Regions from separate parts of the Streptomyces sp. SUK 48 genome, predicted to be linked through region 3. Evidence: riboswitches for the same ligand, from Rfam matches in the RefSeq annotation. Region 3 holds a riboswitch; each other region holds the start of a gene.
What was found. A riboswitch is a leader RNA that binds a small molecule or an ion and turns the genes downstream of it on or off. The one in region 3 is predicted to bind cobalamin.

Region 1 (5,061 bases), 5.1 Mb from region 3:
CAGGCGGGCCGCCGCGCTCATCGTCCGCTCCCGGTGCCGGTGCGGCGGCGGGCGACGGCCACGGTGCGCCAGCCGGCGAGCATCAGCAGCACGGCGATCGCGGCGAGGGCCCCCGCCTGGACGCCGGTGGCGGCGAGGATGCCGCCACCGCCGCTCGTACCGGCCCCGCCGTCGCCCGCGCCGCCGGAGTCGCCGGTGCCGCCGGTGTCTCCCGTGGTGACGATGTCCGGGGCGCTGCCGCTGAGGCTCGGGGTGGGCTGCGGGGAGGTGCCGGTCAGGCTGCGCTTGAGCGTGCCGAAGGAGATGCCGGTGGCGCCGCCGACGGCCTGGGTGGAGGCGCGCAGGTCGGAACGGCGGTCACCGCCCTTGGCCACCGCGAACCCGCCGTCGCCGTTCTGCTGCGAGGCGAGGAACGTGCGGGCCTTGGCGATCTGCCGGGCGTACTTCGGCGCGTCCAGCGACAGGCCCTGTACGGCGAGAGCCGCGGAGTTGACGGAGTCTCCCGCGGTGCCGGGGAAGCCGCCGTCGGCCAGTTGCCGGGAGGCGAGCCAGGTCAGCGCCTTGGCCACGGCCTTGTCCGCCGTGGCGCCGCCGGCCAGGTCGAGGGCCATGGCGGCGATGGCGGTGGAGTCCACGTCGGAGTCCTTGGTGGACGGGATCAGGCTGGGCCAGGCGCCGCTGCTCTCCTGAAGGCTCTCCAGGTAGGCGATCGGCCGCTGGGCCGAGGTGGTGTCGCCCGCGCGCACCTGGGCCATGACGGCGAGGGACTGGGCGAAGACGGAGGGCGCGTAGGTGTAGGCGCCCTTCGCCGCGCAGGCGCGGTCGCCACCGGTGCCGGCCTTGGCGCAGACGGCCTTGTCGAGGGCGGCGATCAGGTCGTGTCCGGCGAAGTGCCGGGGGTCGCGGCCCACGGCCTCGGCGAGCAGGGCGGTCTTGCCGAGGGAGCCGGCCGCCGCGTAGGAGGTGCCGACATTCGTCCAGTCGTCCACCGTGCGGCCCGCGCCGTCCTTGCCTCGGTGGTCGAGGAAGTCGACGATGCCGCGCAGCCTGGCGTTGTCCAGGCCGGTGGCGGCGAGCGCGTAGGCGCCGTCGATGGTGAGGCCGAAGTCGGCGCGCCCCGAGGTGGTGCCGTCGCCGTAGTACTGGCCCTGCCTGAGGTTGGCCGCCGTGGTGAGGTAGGCGACGCCCTTCTTCAGGTCGGGGCCCGCGCCCGGGGCGGGGGCGGGGGTGGTCGGGGTGCCGCTCGGCGAGGTCGGCGGCGGGGTGGGTCCGGTGGCCTTGGTGGTGAGGGTGACCAGGCTGGTGCCGCTGCCGGCGAGGACGGCGGGCGAGGTCGCGTAGACGGCCGGGTCGGTGGCGCCCTCCTCGAAGCCGAAGCCGCCGCTCTTCAGCTGCTGCCGGGACAGCCAGCCGACGGCCGCGGTGGCGCGGGTGGTGTCGCCGAGGGCGGCCAGTGCCTGGGCGGCGTACGCGGTGGCGTTGACGGAGCCGGTGGTCGAGCCGGTGTAGCCGGGGAGGGCGCCGTCGGCGCGCTGGGCGCCGCCGAGGTAGGCGCGGGCGGCGCTCACCGCGTCCTCGTGGCCGCCCGCCCGGTGCAGCACCAGGGCGACGAGCCCGGTGGTGGCGGGGTCGGGGTCGCAGTACTCGCCGGACCGGATGAGGATGCTGGTGAAACTGCCGTCCTTGCACTGGAGTCGGGTGAGGCGGTCGACCGCGGCGGCCGGGGGTGTCACGCCGGCCCGCAGCAGGGCGAGGACCGCGAGGGCCTGGCCCTCGGTGTAGGAGGAGGCGCGGAAGTCGCCCTTGGCGGTGCAGCCGGGGGTGGCCTCGCCGGACTCCGGGCCCGCCGCGCACACGTTGGCGGTGAGGGCGGCGAGCAGGTCGTGGCCGCCGAAGGCGCGCGGGTCGCGGCCGGTGATCTCGGCGAGGAGGGCGAGCCGGGCCACGGCGGTGGCGTCGGGCGCCTGGCCGGTGCCGTCCGGGTAGGCGAAGTCCGCGGTGTGGGCGGCGAGATAGCCGGTGACCTTGTCGAGCGCGGCGCTCTTGCCGTTCGCGGCGGCGAGCGCGAACGCGGTGTCGGCGGTCAGCGAGTAGTCGGGGGTGGTGGCACCGTCGTCCACGACCCTTTCACCGTCGGTGAGTCGGCCGGTCAGCCAGGTGGCGGCGGCCTTCGTGTCGAGCTTGCCGGGGGCACCGGTGGGGCCGCCCGGGCCGGGCCCGGAGGGGTCGCCGCCGCGTACGTCGTCGGGGGTGAACGTGGGTTTGCCGGTGGAGCCCTGGACATCGGTGCCGCCGTAGACCCAGGCGTCGACGTCGCCGTCCTTGAGCTTGCGGTCCATGGCGCCGTACGGGCTGTAGGTCCAGTCCTTCTGACCCGGGGCGGCGATCCAGTACGACCAGTACGCCGTGGCGGGCGGGGTCAGGACGCAGGACTCCTTGTCCGATGTCGGGTACTGCGTACCGGAGTCGAAGGCGCCGTACCCGATGCGGCAGATGAAGGCGGGGCCGTCGTGCTGGGTGCCGGCGGTGCTGAAGCCGGCGTCGTGCAGCAGGTCGTAGCCGGTGGTGGGGGTGAGGTCGCAGCCGTGTTCCACCGGGCCGCCGAAGGGCCCGAAGTCCACGGCGACCAGGGCGCCCCTGGTCGCGGTGCAGCCGCCGGTGCCGTCCGCCGTCGCGGGCGTGACCGTGATCGTGAGGAAGGTCATGCAGGCCGCGAGCAGTACACACAGGGCCGTCGCCTGTGCCGCCACGCGGGGCGGAATCGCCCTCGCCCGCTCGTCTCTTCGCTGCCCGGTCCCCACCACGGCCCCCTCTGTCGGCCGGCGCGGGCACGGGCGTGGCAGAGGGGCCCCCGGAGCACGGAAGGAGCCCGGAAGCCGTTCGCACCACGCCGCAGTCCACGACGGCGTCTGTTGCAGGTCACGCTCCAGGCAGTCCGGCTCGCCCGGGACGGTGCCGGGCCTACGGTTGCGGGTCAGCGCCGGAATTCGACCGGCTTCCCCTGGAACTCATTGCGTATCAGCCGGATTTGAGCACGCTTCACAGGAAGCGTCAAGAGCGGCCCGTGACGCGGCGCACGGACCGGGGACGGTCGCTGGCGGGCGGGTTGGCCGTCGGGTACCGTCTCGGTCTGCCGAATGGGGGAACCCGGTGGGAGTCCGGGGCTGACGCGCAGCGGTATGGGACGGCGGGGCCGTCCCGAGCCCGAATGCCCAGGCGGTGTAGCACTTTTGGAAGCCGGTCCACGCGTTCCGGACGGCGGCCTGCACCCGCTGCCCCCGGATCGATGGGCCATGGCACCGAGTGGGGTCGGCGTCCTCCATCCAAGGAGCAGGCCATGATCCGTCCGCTGTCCCTCCGCCGTCCCGCGCTCGTCGCGGCCGCCGCGCTCGGCGCGTTCACCCTCGGCACGCTGCCCGCAGCGGCCACGTCCTCCCCGGCGCAGATCACCACCTCGAAGACGAACGGCGTCGCTTACCTCAAGTCCCTCCAGGCGGCCGATGGTTCGTACGCCGGTTCCGGACTGTCCAACGAGTGGGCGTTCAGCGCGCTCGCCGCGGCCGGCACCGCCGCGGTGGACGTCACGCCCGGGGGCGACACCAGCAAGAACGCGAGATCCGTCTACCGGAATCTGCTCTCCACCACCGCCTGGCCGTCCTCCTCCCCCGTCGTCACCGACTACGAGCGCGCCGTGCTGAACGCGTACGCCGCGGGCATCGATCCGGCCCGGGTGTCCGCCTCGCGGGATCTGATCGCCGACATCTACGGCTACTGGCAGACCTCGGAGACCGGTTACTTCGGCCCGTCGGCCAACTTCAACGGCACCGTCTTCGCCGCGCTCGCCCTGAACGGCGCGAAGACGCAGTCCGGGCAGGCGCGGATACCGGGGGCGCTGCGTGACTCCGTCGTCGCCCGCATCCGGGCCAACCAGCACAACGACGGCGGCTGGAACTACGGCAAGGCGGAGGGGAATCCGAGCCAGCTCGCCGCCACCAGCGACATCGACATGACCGGCGCCGCGATGGCCGCGCTGTGCACGTCCGGGGTGCCCGGCACCGACAGCGGGATCGTCCGCGCCAAGGCGTTCCTGAAGAGCAAGCTGGTGGCGAACAGCGGTGCCTTCAACGCGATGTTCGGCGTGAACACCGACTCCAACGGCTGGGCGGTGTCCGGGCTGAACGCGTGCGGCATCAACCCGCAGACCGGTGACTTCCTCACCTCGGCCGGGAAGACCCCGGTGGACTTCCTGATCGCGCAGCAGTTCAATCCCGGCGGCGGCTTCAGGTACCAGCCGGGTGACGCCTCGCCGACGGCGTACTCCTCGATCGACGCCCTGCGCGCGGTGGCCGGCGGCGGCTTCACCGCGGCGCCGCCCGCGCCCACGACGCCGGGTGCCCCGCAGTGGGTGGGCCAGGGCTCGTTCACCTCCGGTACGGCGACGAAGCTGGCGCTCAGCGTGGACGACGGGGCGGGCGGCCTGAAGGTGTGCTCCGTCGCGCTCACGCCGACCGGCACCACGACCACGCTGGGCGCGGTCCTCGACGCCGCCAAGAGCACGGCGACCCCGTCCGGCTGCGTCACGGACATCACCCCGGCCTCCGGCTCCGGCACCGTCACCACCCTCAACGGCAAGGCGAACAGCGGCTCCAACACCTGGAAGGCCAGCATCGACGGCTCGGCCTTCGCCACCGCCACCCGCGACACGACCATCGGCGTGGGCGACACGATCGCGGTGCGCTGGGGGGCATGACAGGAGGTGCTTGAGGGGCGGGGCTCTGGGGGCGCGGGGCGGCTCGGCCGGGGGCGCTCGCCGCGGTGAGGGGCGGGCACTCGGAAGGGGGCACGCTGCGGGTCGTCAGGCGCGGGGCGCTCGCTGTGGGGGCCCGGCGCCAGGAGGCTCGCCGCCGGAGACGGGGGCTCGGCGGGGGGCTCGCCGCGGAAGGTCGGCGCGAGGGAGCCCGGTGCGGGGGCCTGGCGCCGGCCGGCGCCTCGGTTCGGCACGCGCCTCGGACCACTCGCCCCATACTCCGATGTCCTCGGCACACGGCGGCACTCGGCACC
Region 2 (5,061 bases), 1.5 Mb from region 3:
CAGCCCGTCGGCCCGTCGCTGCCCGGCTGGACAGCCCGTCCCGCGCCCGCCCGGGTCACCCTCGACGGCCGCTTCTGCCGGGTGGAGCCCCTGGACGCGGACCGCCACGCCGAGGATCTGTACTCCGCCTACGCCCTCGCGCCGGACGGCGGCGACTGGACGTACATGGGGGCCGGTCCCTTCGACGACCCGGCCGCCTGCCGCGCCCACGTGACCGCGGTGGCCCGGGGGGACGACCCCCTGTTCTACGCGGTCGTCGACGTCCGCACCGGCAAGGCCGCGGGCATGCTCTCCCTGATGCGCCAGGATCCGTCCAACGGCGTCGTCGAGGTCGGCAGCGTGGCCTTCTCACCGCTGCTGAAGCAGACTCCGGCGTCCACGGAGGCCCAGTTCCTGCTCATGTCCTATGTCTTCGACGAACTCGGCTACCGGCGCTACGAGTGGAAGTGCGACAGCCTGAACGCGCCCTCGGGCCGGGCGGCCCTGCGCCTGGGCTTCACCTTCGAGGGGATCTTCCGTCAGGCCGTGGTCTACAAGGGCCGCAGTCGTGACACGGCCTGGTACTCCCTGCTCGACTCCGAGTGGCCACAGGCCGGCAAGGCCCTGCGGGAGTGGCTCTCGCCCGACAACTTCGACGCGCGAGGCCGCCAGAAGCGGTCCCTTGCCGATCTGCGCTCGGCCGGCGCGCTCGACGAGAAGCCGTGACGCCGGCGCTCGCCGTACGGACAGCACAGGCCATCGATCCGAATGATCATCTGACATAAGATCATTTCCTTCTGTTGACCAACGGGATCGGTCACCAGACCGGTTCCGACGAGGGGGACCCATGAACAAGACCCGCGCGACGCTCGTCCTGGCCGCCACCGCACTGACTCCGGTACTGCTGCTGGCCGGCCCGTCCTTCGCCGCCGCCCCGGCCGTCCCGCACACGTCCGCGGTGGCCGGCTCCGACGAGGACAACGCCGTCGCCATCGCCCGGATCCTGGCCGACCCGGCCGCCGGCAAGGCCGTCAGGCGGGAGGCCAATAAGGCTCTCGACGGCACGCCGGCCGACCGGGCCGCGTTCCTCGCCACCGGCTACGCCAAGGCCCAGGACGAGGACAACGCCTTTGCCATCGTTCGGCTGCTGGCCGACCCGGCCTCCGGCAAGGCCGTCAAGCGGGAGGCGAACAAGGCTCTCGACGGCAGCCCGGCCGACCGGGCCGCGTTCCTGAAGAGCGGCTTGCGGCTCGCCCGGGCGGAGGACGACCGCGTCGCCACCGCCCGGATCCTGGCCCGCCCCGGCATCAGCAAGGCCCTGCGCGCCGCGGCCGAGAAGGCCATGGACGGCACGCCGGAGGAGCTGCGTTACTTCATCACCGTCGGCCAGTACCAGGTCTGACCGGCCCCTGGTCAGCCGCGCGGACGGAACTGAGGGCCGTAGGTCGCCCCGGGGCCGGTGACAGGCATCTCCATCAGTTCCACGGCGGGGGTCTCCAGCCTGCGCATACGACGCACGGCGGTCCTCAGGCTGTGGTGGTCGCCCTCCCGCCACGCCGTTTCGAGCGCGTCGAGAACCGTGGTGTACGTGTCGTCGAAGTCGTCCAGGAGCCTGCGGGCCCCGGCGGGCGGCCGGGGCCAGCCGCCCGCCGGGACGACGGACATGGGCCGCGTGTCGGGGAAGGGGACCGGAGCCCCGGTGAACTGCCATGTGCCGTCGGCCTCCCGCAGCCGACGTCCGTGGTAGATCTCGGCGAACGCGTAGTAGTGCGCCAGGTGTCCGTCTCCCAGGTCGTCGGCGGGGGAGACCGAGGTGCCCTCCCCCTGGTCCTTGATGACCTCGATCGAGCGCTCGACGTCGTCGAGCGTTCTGACGGGCCTGAGGACGTCCTCGCCGACGCGTTCGCACAGCTGCCGGTCGGCGGACAGATCCGGGGCCACCGACCGGAACGCCGTGAGCAGTTCGTCGTAGAAGTGGCCGATGCTGAGAGGGTCGCGCGCGCTGCCGGTCAGTGGTGCCGCGGGCGCCTCGATGGCCATCATCACGTCCCGTACGAGCGCCCTGGTCAAGCCTGACAGGTATACGTCCACCCCCGGATGCACGCCGCCCGGCAGCGGGCCCGGGTAGACCGGCGCCGCTCCCTTGATCCGGGGGCGGCCCCCCAGCGCGACCAGCAGATTGCAGACGATCCCGAGGTGGTACATCTCGTCGGAGACGATGCGCCGGATCAGCCGGGCGGCGTCGCACGTGCGGTTCTTGATGGACCACCAGCCGCACAGATAGGGCGGGATGGTGGAGAACTCGATCTCCACGGCCACCTGGAGGGCCGATCTGAGCCAGTCGACACCGCGGTGCTTCTCGGGGACGGTGATCAGGCGGGCCACCCTCCCGCGCCGTGCCGGAATGTGCCGTGCGGGCTTCGCGGGCGGGCGACCGGGAGCGCACGCGGCCGCCGAGACCTGCGTGCCCGCGGCCAGCGCGGCGGACGCCAGGAGACTGCGACGCCGCACAGGAGATCCGGCCGGCTCCTCGGGAATTCCGGTCGCCTTCGTCACCGCCGCCTCCGTACCCGCCGGTGCTCCCGGCATCGCCCTCGAACCAGGTGCGCGAAGCTAGCAGCCTCGCCCGGTCCCTGAGGGGTGTCCGCGACGGCCGACGCGGCTTCTCACGCCGTCGGTCCAGAACCGGGAACCAGGCCGCGGCTCGCGACGACTACCTGGGGATCGACGGGTCGCCCGTACCGGGAGACCGGATGTGATCTTGGATACCCGAGCGGAGCCGTGGTTGCGCGCAAGCGGGGGGACGGCTCTACGGTGGGCGGGCCGTGGTGTTCGGGAAGACCGGTGACAGCCCTCAGCGGGGCTCAGACCGGAGCGGCCCTCGCCACTGTGATCGGGGAGTGCCCGTCCCAGTTCTGCACGGTCACTGTTCGCCGCCCGGCGGACGGGAAGGCCGGGACGTACACGCGCGCACCCGTAAGCCAGGAGACCGGCCACGGCACTTCACGAGCTGATCCACGAGGTGCTGGAGCGTGACCGCATGACCCTGCCCGCAGAGCCGACCCGATTTCACTGGCGGCGCGAGGACACCGTCCGTACCGCCGGGCTGCTGGTGGTGATCGCCGCCCTGCACGTCGTGGCGTTCGGCATCCTGTTCCTGCTGGTCGTGCCCGGCCACTACGAGATCGGCTCCAAGGCGTTCGGGATCGGCCTCGGGGTGACCGCGTACACCCTGGGCATGCGGCACGCGTTCGACGCCGATCACATCGCCGCGATCGACAACACCACCCGCAAGCTGATGGCCGACGGCAAGCGTCCGGTGTCGGTCGGCTTCTGGTTCGCGCTCGGCCACTCCAGCGTGGTGGTCGCCATGGCGGCCCTGGTCGCGGGCGGCGCACAGCTCGCCGGCACCCTGCTCGACGACGACTCCCGCACCCACCAGACCCTCGGCGTCGTCGGCACCACGGTCTCCGGGACGTTCCTCTACCTCATCGCGGCGCTCAACCTCGTGGCGCTCGCGGGCATTCTGCGGGTCTTCCGCGCGATGCGAGCGGGCACGTACGACGAGACCGCGCTGGAACAGCACCTGGACTCGCGGGGGTTCATGAACCGGTTCCTGGGCCGCTTCACCAGGTCGATCACCCGGCCCGGGCAGATGTTCCCGCTGGGCTTCCTGTTCGGGCTCGGCTTCGACACCGCGACCGAGGTCACCCTGATGGTGATGGCGGGCAGCGGCGCCGCGGCCGGGCTCCCGTGGTACGCGATCCTGTGCCTGCCGCTGCTGTTCGCCGCCGGGATGAGCCTGTTCGACACCCTCGACGGCACCTTCATGAACTTCGCCTACCAGTGGGCGTTCTCCAACCCGGTGCGCAAGGTGTTCTACAACCTGACCATCACCGGCCTGTCCATCGCGGTCGCCTTCCTGATCGGCACCATCGAACTGGTCGGCGTGCTGCACGAGAAGCTCGACCTGAGCGACGCGGTGACCGGCTGGATCGCCGATCTGGACCTGGACAACGTGGGGTACGTCATCGTCGGCCTGTTCGTGGTCGTGTGGGCGGCGGCCCTGGCGTACTGGCGGCTGGCCAGGGTGGAGCAGCGGTGGGCGGGCCGGCTCGGCGAGGGCGGCTGACCCTCCGGCCGCTCCCGGGACCTCCGTGAGCCGTCGTCAGCGCCGGTGGGCACCGGGGGCGCCGACGGCTATGGCGTACGTCACGATCATGCCCCGGAACTCGACGCTCCACCGGTCCGACTACTGCGACGGTACGGCTTCCACCGCCAGCTCTCGCACGACGGTCCGATGCGACCAGGAAGGTCGGGCATGGCCGATATCCCGTTGTCACCCGGCTCCACCCGTACGACCCCCGGCAGGCTGCTGCCGCCTCCCGCGCTCTGCGGATTCCTGCTCCTGCTGGTGCTGCTGTTCTCGGTGTCCTACGCCGTCGGCTCGGCGGCGGGGCCGGTGGCACCCGGCATGCACGGCACCGGGAGCGGCGGGAGCGGCGGCGGTACGGGCGACATGCCCGGGATGAGTCATGGGGGCGGCGAGTGACCGCTCTCGAACCGGCGGCGGAACTCGTCGTCACCGACCTCACCGTGGGCGGGATGACCTGCGCGGCCTGTGTCCGCCGGGTGGAGAAGAAGCTCGGCAGGCTGGACGGCGTCACGGCCACGGTCAACCTGGCCACGGGGCTCGCCCGGGTCAGCCACCCGGCCGATGTCGCGCCCGAGAGCCTCGTCACCGCGGTCGAACAGGCCGGGTACCAGGCCGCGTTGCCGGTGACCGAGGTCGCCGAGGTGGCTGCGAGGGCCGAGGACGAGGAGGAGGCCGGGTCCCGGCGCGAGCGGGAGCGCATCACGGTGACCGCGCTGCTGGCCGTACCGGTGCTGGTGCTCTCCATGGTGCCGGCCCTGCAATTCGGGAACTGGCAGTGGCTGTGCTTCGTGCTGGCCGCTCCGGTGGCCGTGTGGAGCGCCTGGCCCTTCCACCTCCGCGCGCTGCGGGGGCTGCGCCACTCCACGGCCACGATGGACACCCTGGTCTCGCTGGGGATCGTGGCGTCGTTCGCGTGGTCGGCGTAC
Region 3 (5,061 bases):
TTCATCTTCCGTTCACCCAGGTTGCCTACGTTCATCCGGACAACGACCTCGAATGATTGTCTGGGTAAATGGAAAGCTTCTCGCTGATCCTCGCGATTGTGGTGGTCACCGCACTCGCGTTTGATTTCACGAACGGTTTCCACGACACCGCGAACGCGATGGCCACCACCATCTCCACCGGCGCGATGAAGCCGAAGCTCGCGGTAGCCATGTCCGCCACCCTCAACCTGGTGGGCGCCTTCCTCTCCGTGGAGGTCGCCAACACGATCTCCAAGGGACTCGTCGACGAGAGCGGCATCCGCCCCGAGGTCATCTTCGCCGCCCTGGTCGGCGCGATCCTCTGGAACCTGCTGACCTGGCTGGTGGGCCTGCCCTCCAGTTCCTCGCACGCCCTGATGGGCGGTCTGATCGGCGCCGCCGTCGCCTCCGCCGGATTCGGCGCCGTGCACGGCGAGGTGCTGGTCACCAAGGTGCTGCTGCCCGCGGTCGCCGCGCCGGTCGTGGCGGGTCTCGCCGCGCTGGTGGCGACCCGGCTCTCCTACCGGGCCGGCACCAGGACCGAGGGCGAGGCCACCCGCAAGGGCTTCCGCGCCGGACAGGTCGCCTCCGCCGCGCTGGTCTCCCTCGCGCACGGCACCAACGACGCGCAGAAGACGATGGGCATCATCACCCTCGCGCTGATCGCGGGCGGCGCCATCGCCCCCGGCTCCAACCCTCCCACCTGGGTGATCCTCTCCGCGGGCCTCGCCATCGCGCTCGGCACCTACATCGGCGGCTGGCGCATCATCCGCACCATGGGCACCGGCCTCACCGATCTGGAGCCCCGCCAGGGCTTCGCCGCGCAGACCAGCGCCGCGACCGCCATCCTGGCCTCCTCCCACCTCGGCTTCTCCCTCTCCACCACCCACGTCGTCTCCGGCGCGGTGATGGGTTCGGGCCTCGGCCGCAAGGGCGGTGTGGTCCGCTGGTCCACCGCGACCCGGATGGCCGTCGCCTGGGTGCTCACCCTGCCGGCCGCCGCGCTGGTCGGCGCGGGCGCCGAGGCCGTCACCGGACTCGGCGACGGGGGCACCGCCGCGGTCGCCGTCTTCCTGGTCGCCGCGAGCGCCTGGATCTACAAGCTGTCCCGGCGCGAGGTCATCGACCACACCAACGTGGTCGCCGACCCGGCCGCGGAGCCCTCCGGCGTGGTGACCACCGCCATCGCCGCGGTGAGCCCCCCGCCCGCGGGCACGATCACCGAGGACCTGACGGCCACCATCCCGGCCCCCGCGCAGGCCCCGGCCGCCGAAGCGACGGCCTCCGCCGCCGCCACGGCCCCGCCCGCCACCGTCTGACCCCCGAGCCCCGTTCACCAAGGAAGCGACCCCATGAAGATCGACTGGGCGGCCATCGGCTCCGTCTTCGGCGTCAGCCTCGCGTTCACCGTGGGCCTGGTGGTCCTGTTCACCCTCGGCGTCAACGGCCTCGCCCGGCGCGAGAAGGCCGCGGCCGAGGGCGGCTCCGCCACGCTCGCCGTCACCGGCGCCTACGTCTGCTTCGCGGCCTGCGCGGCGGCGGTGGCGTACGGCATCCTCCTGATCGTCGCCAAGCCCTGAGCCCGGGGCCCGCGTCGGCCCCGGCAGTTCCCCGAAGGCTCCCCTCCGCGCCCGCGGCAGGGGAGCCTCTCGCATGCCCCGGCCACCCCTCGTGGTGTGGGAATCTGCACACTCCCGCAGGTCAACGGCAAGTTGACGGCCGTTCCGGGGGCGTGGTGGACTGCCCACGCCATCTACGGCAGCAGAAGAGGAAGCCGGTGCGAATCCGGCGCGGTCCCGCCACTGTCACCGGGGAAGAACTCCCCGGGTAGCCAGGAACTCTCGCCGCCGGATCACGTCGAACCAGGGCGCGGACACCCTGAGTGAGGACACATCGCCATGCTCGGCTGCCGAAGGACCAGTACCAGCACCACTGCCGCGGTGACCACGGCCGGCTGAGCCGATGGCCGCCGATCGCAGTTACGCGTACGGCGCCGCCGCCGGACTCCTCGGCGACCTCCTCCTCGGCGATCCCCGCCGCGGGCACCCGGTCGCCGCGTTCGGGCGTGCGGCCGCCGCCGTCGAGGGCGCGTTGTGGCACGACCACCGCGGCTGGGGCACCCTGCACACCACCGTGTGCGCCGGTGGCGCCGTCGCGCTCGGAGCGCTGGCCGCACGCGTCGTACGCCCCTCCCCCGCCGCCTCCGCCGCCCTGACCGCCGCGGCCGCCTGGGCCGTCGTCGGCGGCACCTCCCTCGCCCGCGAGGCCGAGGCCATCGGGGCCGCCCTGACCGCCGGGGACATCGAGGGAGCCCGCGCCCGGCTGCCGCATCTGTGCGGCCGGGACCCGCAGGCGCTGGACGCCGACGGGATCGCGCGGGCCGTGGTCGAGTCGGTCGCCGAGAACACCTCCGACGCGGTCGTGGGCGCCCTGGTGTGGGGCGCCGCCGCCGGCGTGCCGGGGCTGCTCGGCTTCCGGGCCGTCAACACCCTGGACGCGATGGTGGGTCACAAGTCCGCCCGGTACCGCCGCTTCGGCTGGGCGTCCGCGCGCCTGGACGACGTGGCCGGCTGGCCGGGAGCCCGGCTGACCGCCGTCCTCGCCGCCGCGGCCGGACCCGATCCGCGCCGCGCCCTGCGGGCCTGGCGCGCCGACGCCCGCCGCCATCCGAGCCCCAACGCCGGTCCCGTGGAGGCATCCTTCGCGGGCGCCCTCGGCGTACGCCTGGGCGGCACCCTCTCCTACGGCGGCCGCGTCGAGCACCGTCCCGTGCTGGGCGGCGCCACCGGACGGGCCGTACAGGTCGCCGACATCGGGCGGGCCGTACGGCTCTCCCGGCGCGTCGGCCTGCTCGCGCTCGGCACCACGGTCGCCGCGCGCCTCCTCGTCAACGCACGGAAGGGACGCGGGAAGTGAACGGTGGGCTCCTCGTCGCCGGCACCACCTCCGACGCCGGCAAGAGCGTCGTGACGGCCGGGATCTGCCGCTGGCTGGTGCGCCAGGGCGTGAAAGTCGCGCCGTTCAAGGCGCAGAACATGTCCCTCAACTCCTTCGTCACCCGCGAGGGCGCCGAGATCGGGCGGGCCCAGGCCATGCAGGCCCAGGCGTGCCGGATCGAGCCGACCGCGCTGATGAACCCCGTGCTGCTCAAGCCGGGCGGCGAACAGAGCAGCCAGGTGGTGCTGCTGGGCAAGCCGGTGGGCGAGATGAGCGCGCGCGGCTACCACGGCGGACGCCAGCAGCGGCTGCTGGGCACGGTCCTCGACTGTCTGGCCGAGCTGCGCGGACAGTACGACGCGGTGATCTGCGAGGGCGCGGGCAGCCCGGCCGAGATCAATCTGCGCCGCACCGACATCGTCAACATGGGGATCGCGCGCGGCGCCCGGCTGCCCGTGCTCGTCGTCGGCGACATCGACCGCGGCGGCGTCTTCGCCTCCTTCTTCGGCACCCTCGCACTGCTCTCGCCCGAGGACCAGGAGCTGGTCGCCGGGTTCCTGGTGAACAAGTTCCGCGGCGATGTCTCGCTGCTGGAGCCGGGGCTGGACATGCTCAAGGGCCTCACCGGGCGGCCGGCGTACGGCGTGCTGCCGTTCCGGCACGGGCTCGGCATCGACGAGGAGGACGGCCTCCGCGTCTCCCTGCGGGGCGCGGTGCGGGAGTCGGCCGTCGCTCCCCCGCTCGGCGCGGACGTGCTGCGCGTCGCCGTGTGCGCGATCCCGCTGATGTCCAACTTCACCGACGTGGACGCGCTGGCCGCCGAACCCGGCGTCGTGGTGCGGTTCGTGGACCGCCCGGAGGAGCTGGCCGACGCCGACCTGGTCGTCGTCCCCGGCACCCGGGGCACCGTCCGGGCGCTCCGGTGGCTGCGCGAGCGCGGCCTCGCCGACGCGCTCGCCCGCAGGGCCGCCGAACACCGGCCCGTGCTCGGCGTCTGCGGCGGCTTCCAGATCCTCGGCGAGCACATCGAGGACGACGTGGAGTCGCGGGCCGGCGCCGTCCCCGGCCTCGGGCTGCTGCCCGTGCGAGTGCGGTTCGCCCGCGAGAAGACCCTCACCCGCCCCACCGGCCGGGCCCTCGGCGAACCGGTCGAGGGGTACGAGATCCATCACGGCGTCGCCCGGGTCGGCGGCGGCGAACCCTTCCTGGACGGCTGCCGGGTGGGCGCCACCTGGGGCACCCACTGGCACGGCTCCCTGGAGTCGGACGGCTTCCGCCGGGCCTTTCTGCGCGAGGTGGCCGCCGCCGCGGGCCGCCGCTTCGTGCCCGCGCCGGACACCTCCTTCGCCGCGCTGCGCGAGGAGCAGCTCGACCGGCTCGGCGACCTGATCGAACAGCACGCGGACACGGACGCGCTGTGGCGGCTCATCGAGTCCGGCGCGCCGCAAGGACTGCCCTTCATCCCACCGGGAGCGCCCGCATGAGCACAGTGTTGTTGTTGTCCACCGCCGACACGGATCTGCTGGCGGCCCGGGCCAGTGGGGCCGGCTATCTGATCGGCAACCCCACCCGGGTCGACGTCGCCGAGGAGCTGCCGCGGCTGCTGGCGGGCGCGGACCTCGCCGTCGTACGCCTCCTCGGCGGCAAACGCGCCTGGGAGGACGGGCTGGCCGCGCTGAAGGCGTCCGGCGTCCCGGCGGTGCTGCTGGGCGGCGAGACGGTGCCGGACGCGGAGCTGATGGCCGACTCGACCGTGCCCGCCGGAGTGGTCGCCGAGGCGCTGCGCTACCTGGTCGAGGGCGGCGGGGACAACCTGCGCGAGCTGGCCCGCTTCCTGTCCGACACCGTGCTGCTGACCGGCGAGGGCTTCGAGGAGCCGCGCCGGATGCCGGAGTTCGGCGTGCACGGCGGCTACGAGATCCAGGACGGCCGCCCGACCGTGGGCGTGCTCTTCTACCGGGCCCATGAACTCAGCGGCAACACCGCCTTCGTGGACACCCTGTGCGCGGCGGTCGAGGCGCAGGGCGCCAACGCCCTCCCGGTGTACTGCGGTTCGCTGCGCGGCGCGGACGCCGGGCTGTACGAGCTGCTGGGCCGGGCCGACGC

Region 1: linked by a shared signal. The riboswitch ahead of GHR20_RS04660 (prenyltransferase/squalene oxidase repeat-containing protein) and the one ahead of GHR20_RS27570 (cobalamin biosynthesis protein) in region 3 are both predicted to bind cobalamin.
Region 2: linked by a shared signal. The riboswitch ahead of GHR20_RS34605 (HoxN/HupN/NixA family nickel/cobalt transporter) and the one ahead of GHR20_RS27570 (cobalamin biosynthesis protein) in region 3 are both predicted to bind cobalamin.

The regions. Positions count from the first base shown of each region.
Region 1 covers NZ_CP045740.1:1,100,320-1,105,380, forward strand. Annotated here, with positions in the region: gene GHR20_RS04655 (hypothetical protein) at 1-21, opposite strand, end outside; gene GHR20_RS04660 (prenyltransferase/squalene oxidase repeat-containing protein) at 18-2,705, opposite strand; cobalamin riboswitch at 2,912-3,042, opposite strand; cobalamin riboswitch at 3,106-3,235, shown strand; gene GHR20_RS04665 (hypothetical protein) at 3,338-4,750, shown strand.
Region 2 covers NZ_CP045740.1:7,783,643-7,788,703, forward strand. Annotated here, with positions in the region: gene GHR20_RS34590 (GNAT family protein) at 1-705, shown strand, start outside; gene GHR20_RS34595 (ALF repeat-containing protein) at 827-1,381, shown strand; gene GHR20_RS34600 (ferritin-like protein) at 1,393-2,535, opposite strand; cobalamin riboswitch at 2,789-2,992, shown strand; gene GHR20_RS34605 (HoxN/HupN/NixA family nickel/cobalt transporter) at 3,020-4,111, shown strand; gene GHR20_RS34610 (hypothetical protein) at 4,301-4,531, shown strand; gene GHR20_RS34615 (heavy metal translocating P-type ATPase) at 4,528-5,061, shown strand, end outside.
Region 3 covers NZ_CP045740.1:6,235,277-6,240,337, reverse strand. Annotated here, with positions in the region: gene GHR20_RS27580 (inorganic phosphate transporter) at 69-1,337, shown strand; gene GHR20_RS27575 (hypothetical protein) at 1,371-1,598, shown strand; cobalamin riboswitch at 1,738-1,882, shown strand; gene GHR20_RS27570 (cobalamin biosynthesis protein) at 1,981-2,934, shown strand; gene GHR20_RS27565 (cobyric acid synthase) at 2,931-4,439, shown strand; gene cobN (cobaltochelatase subunit CobN) at 4,436-5,061, shown strand, end outside.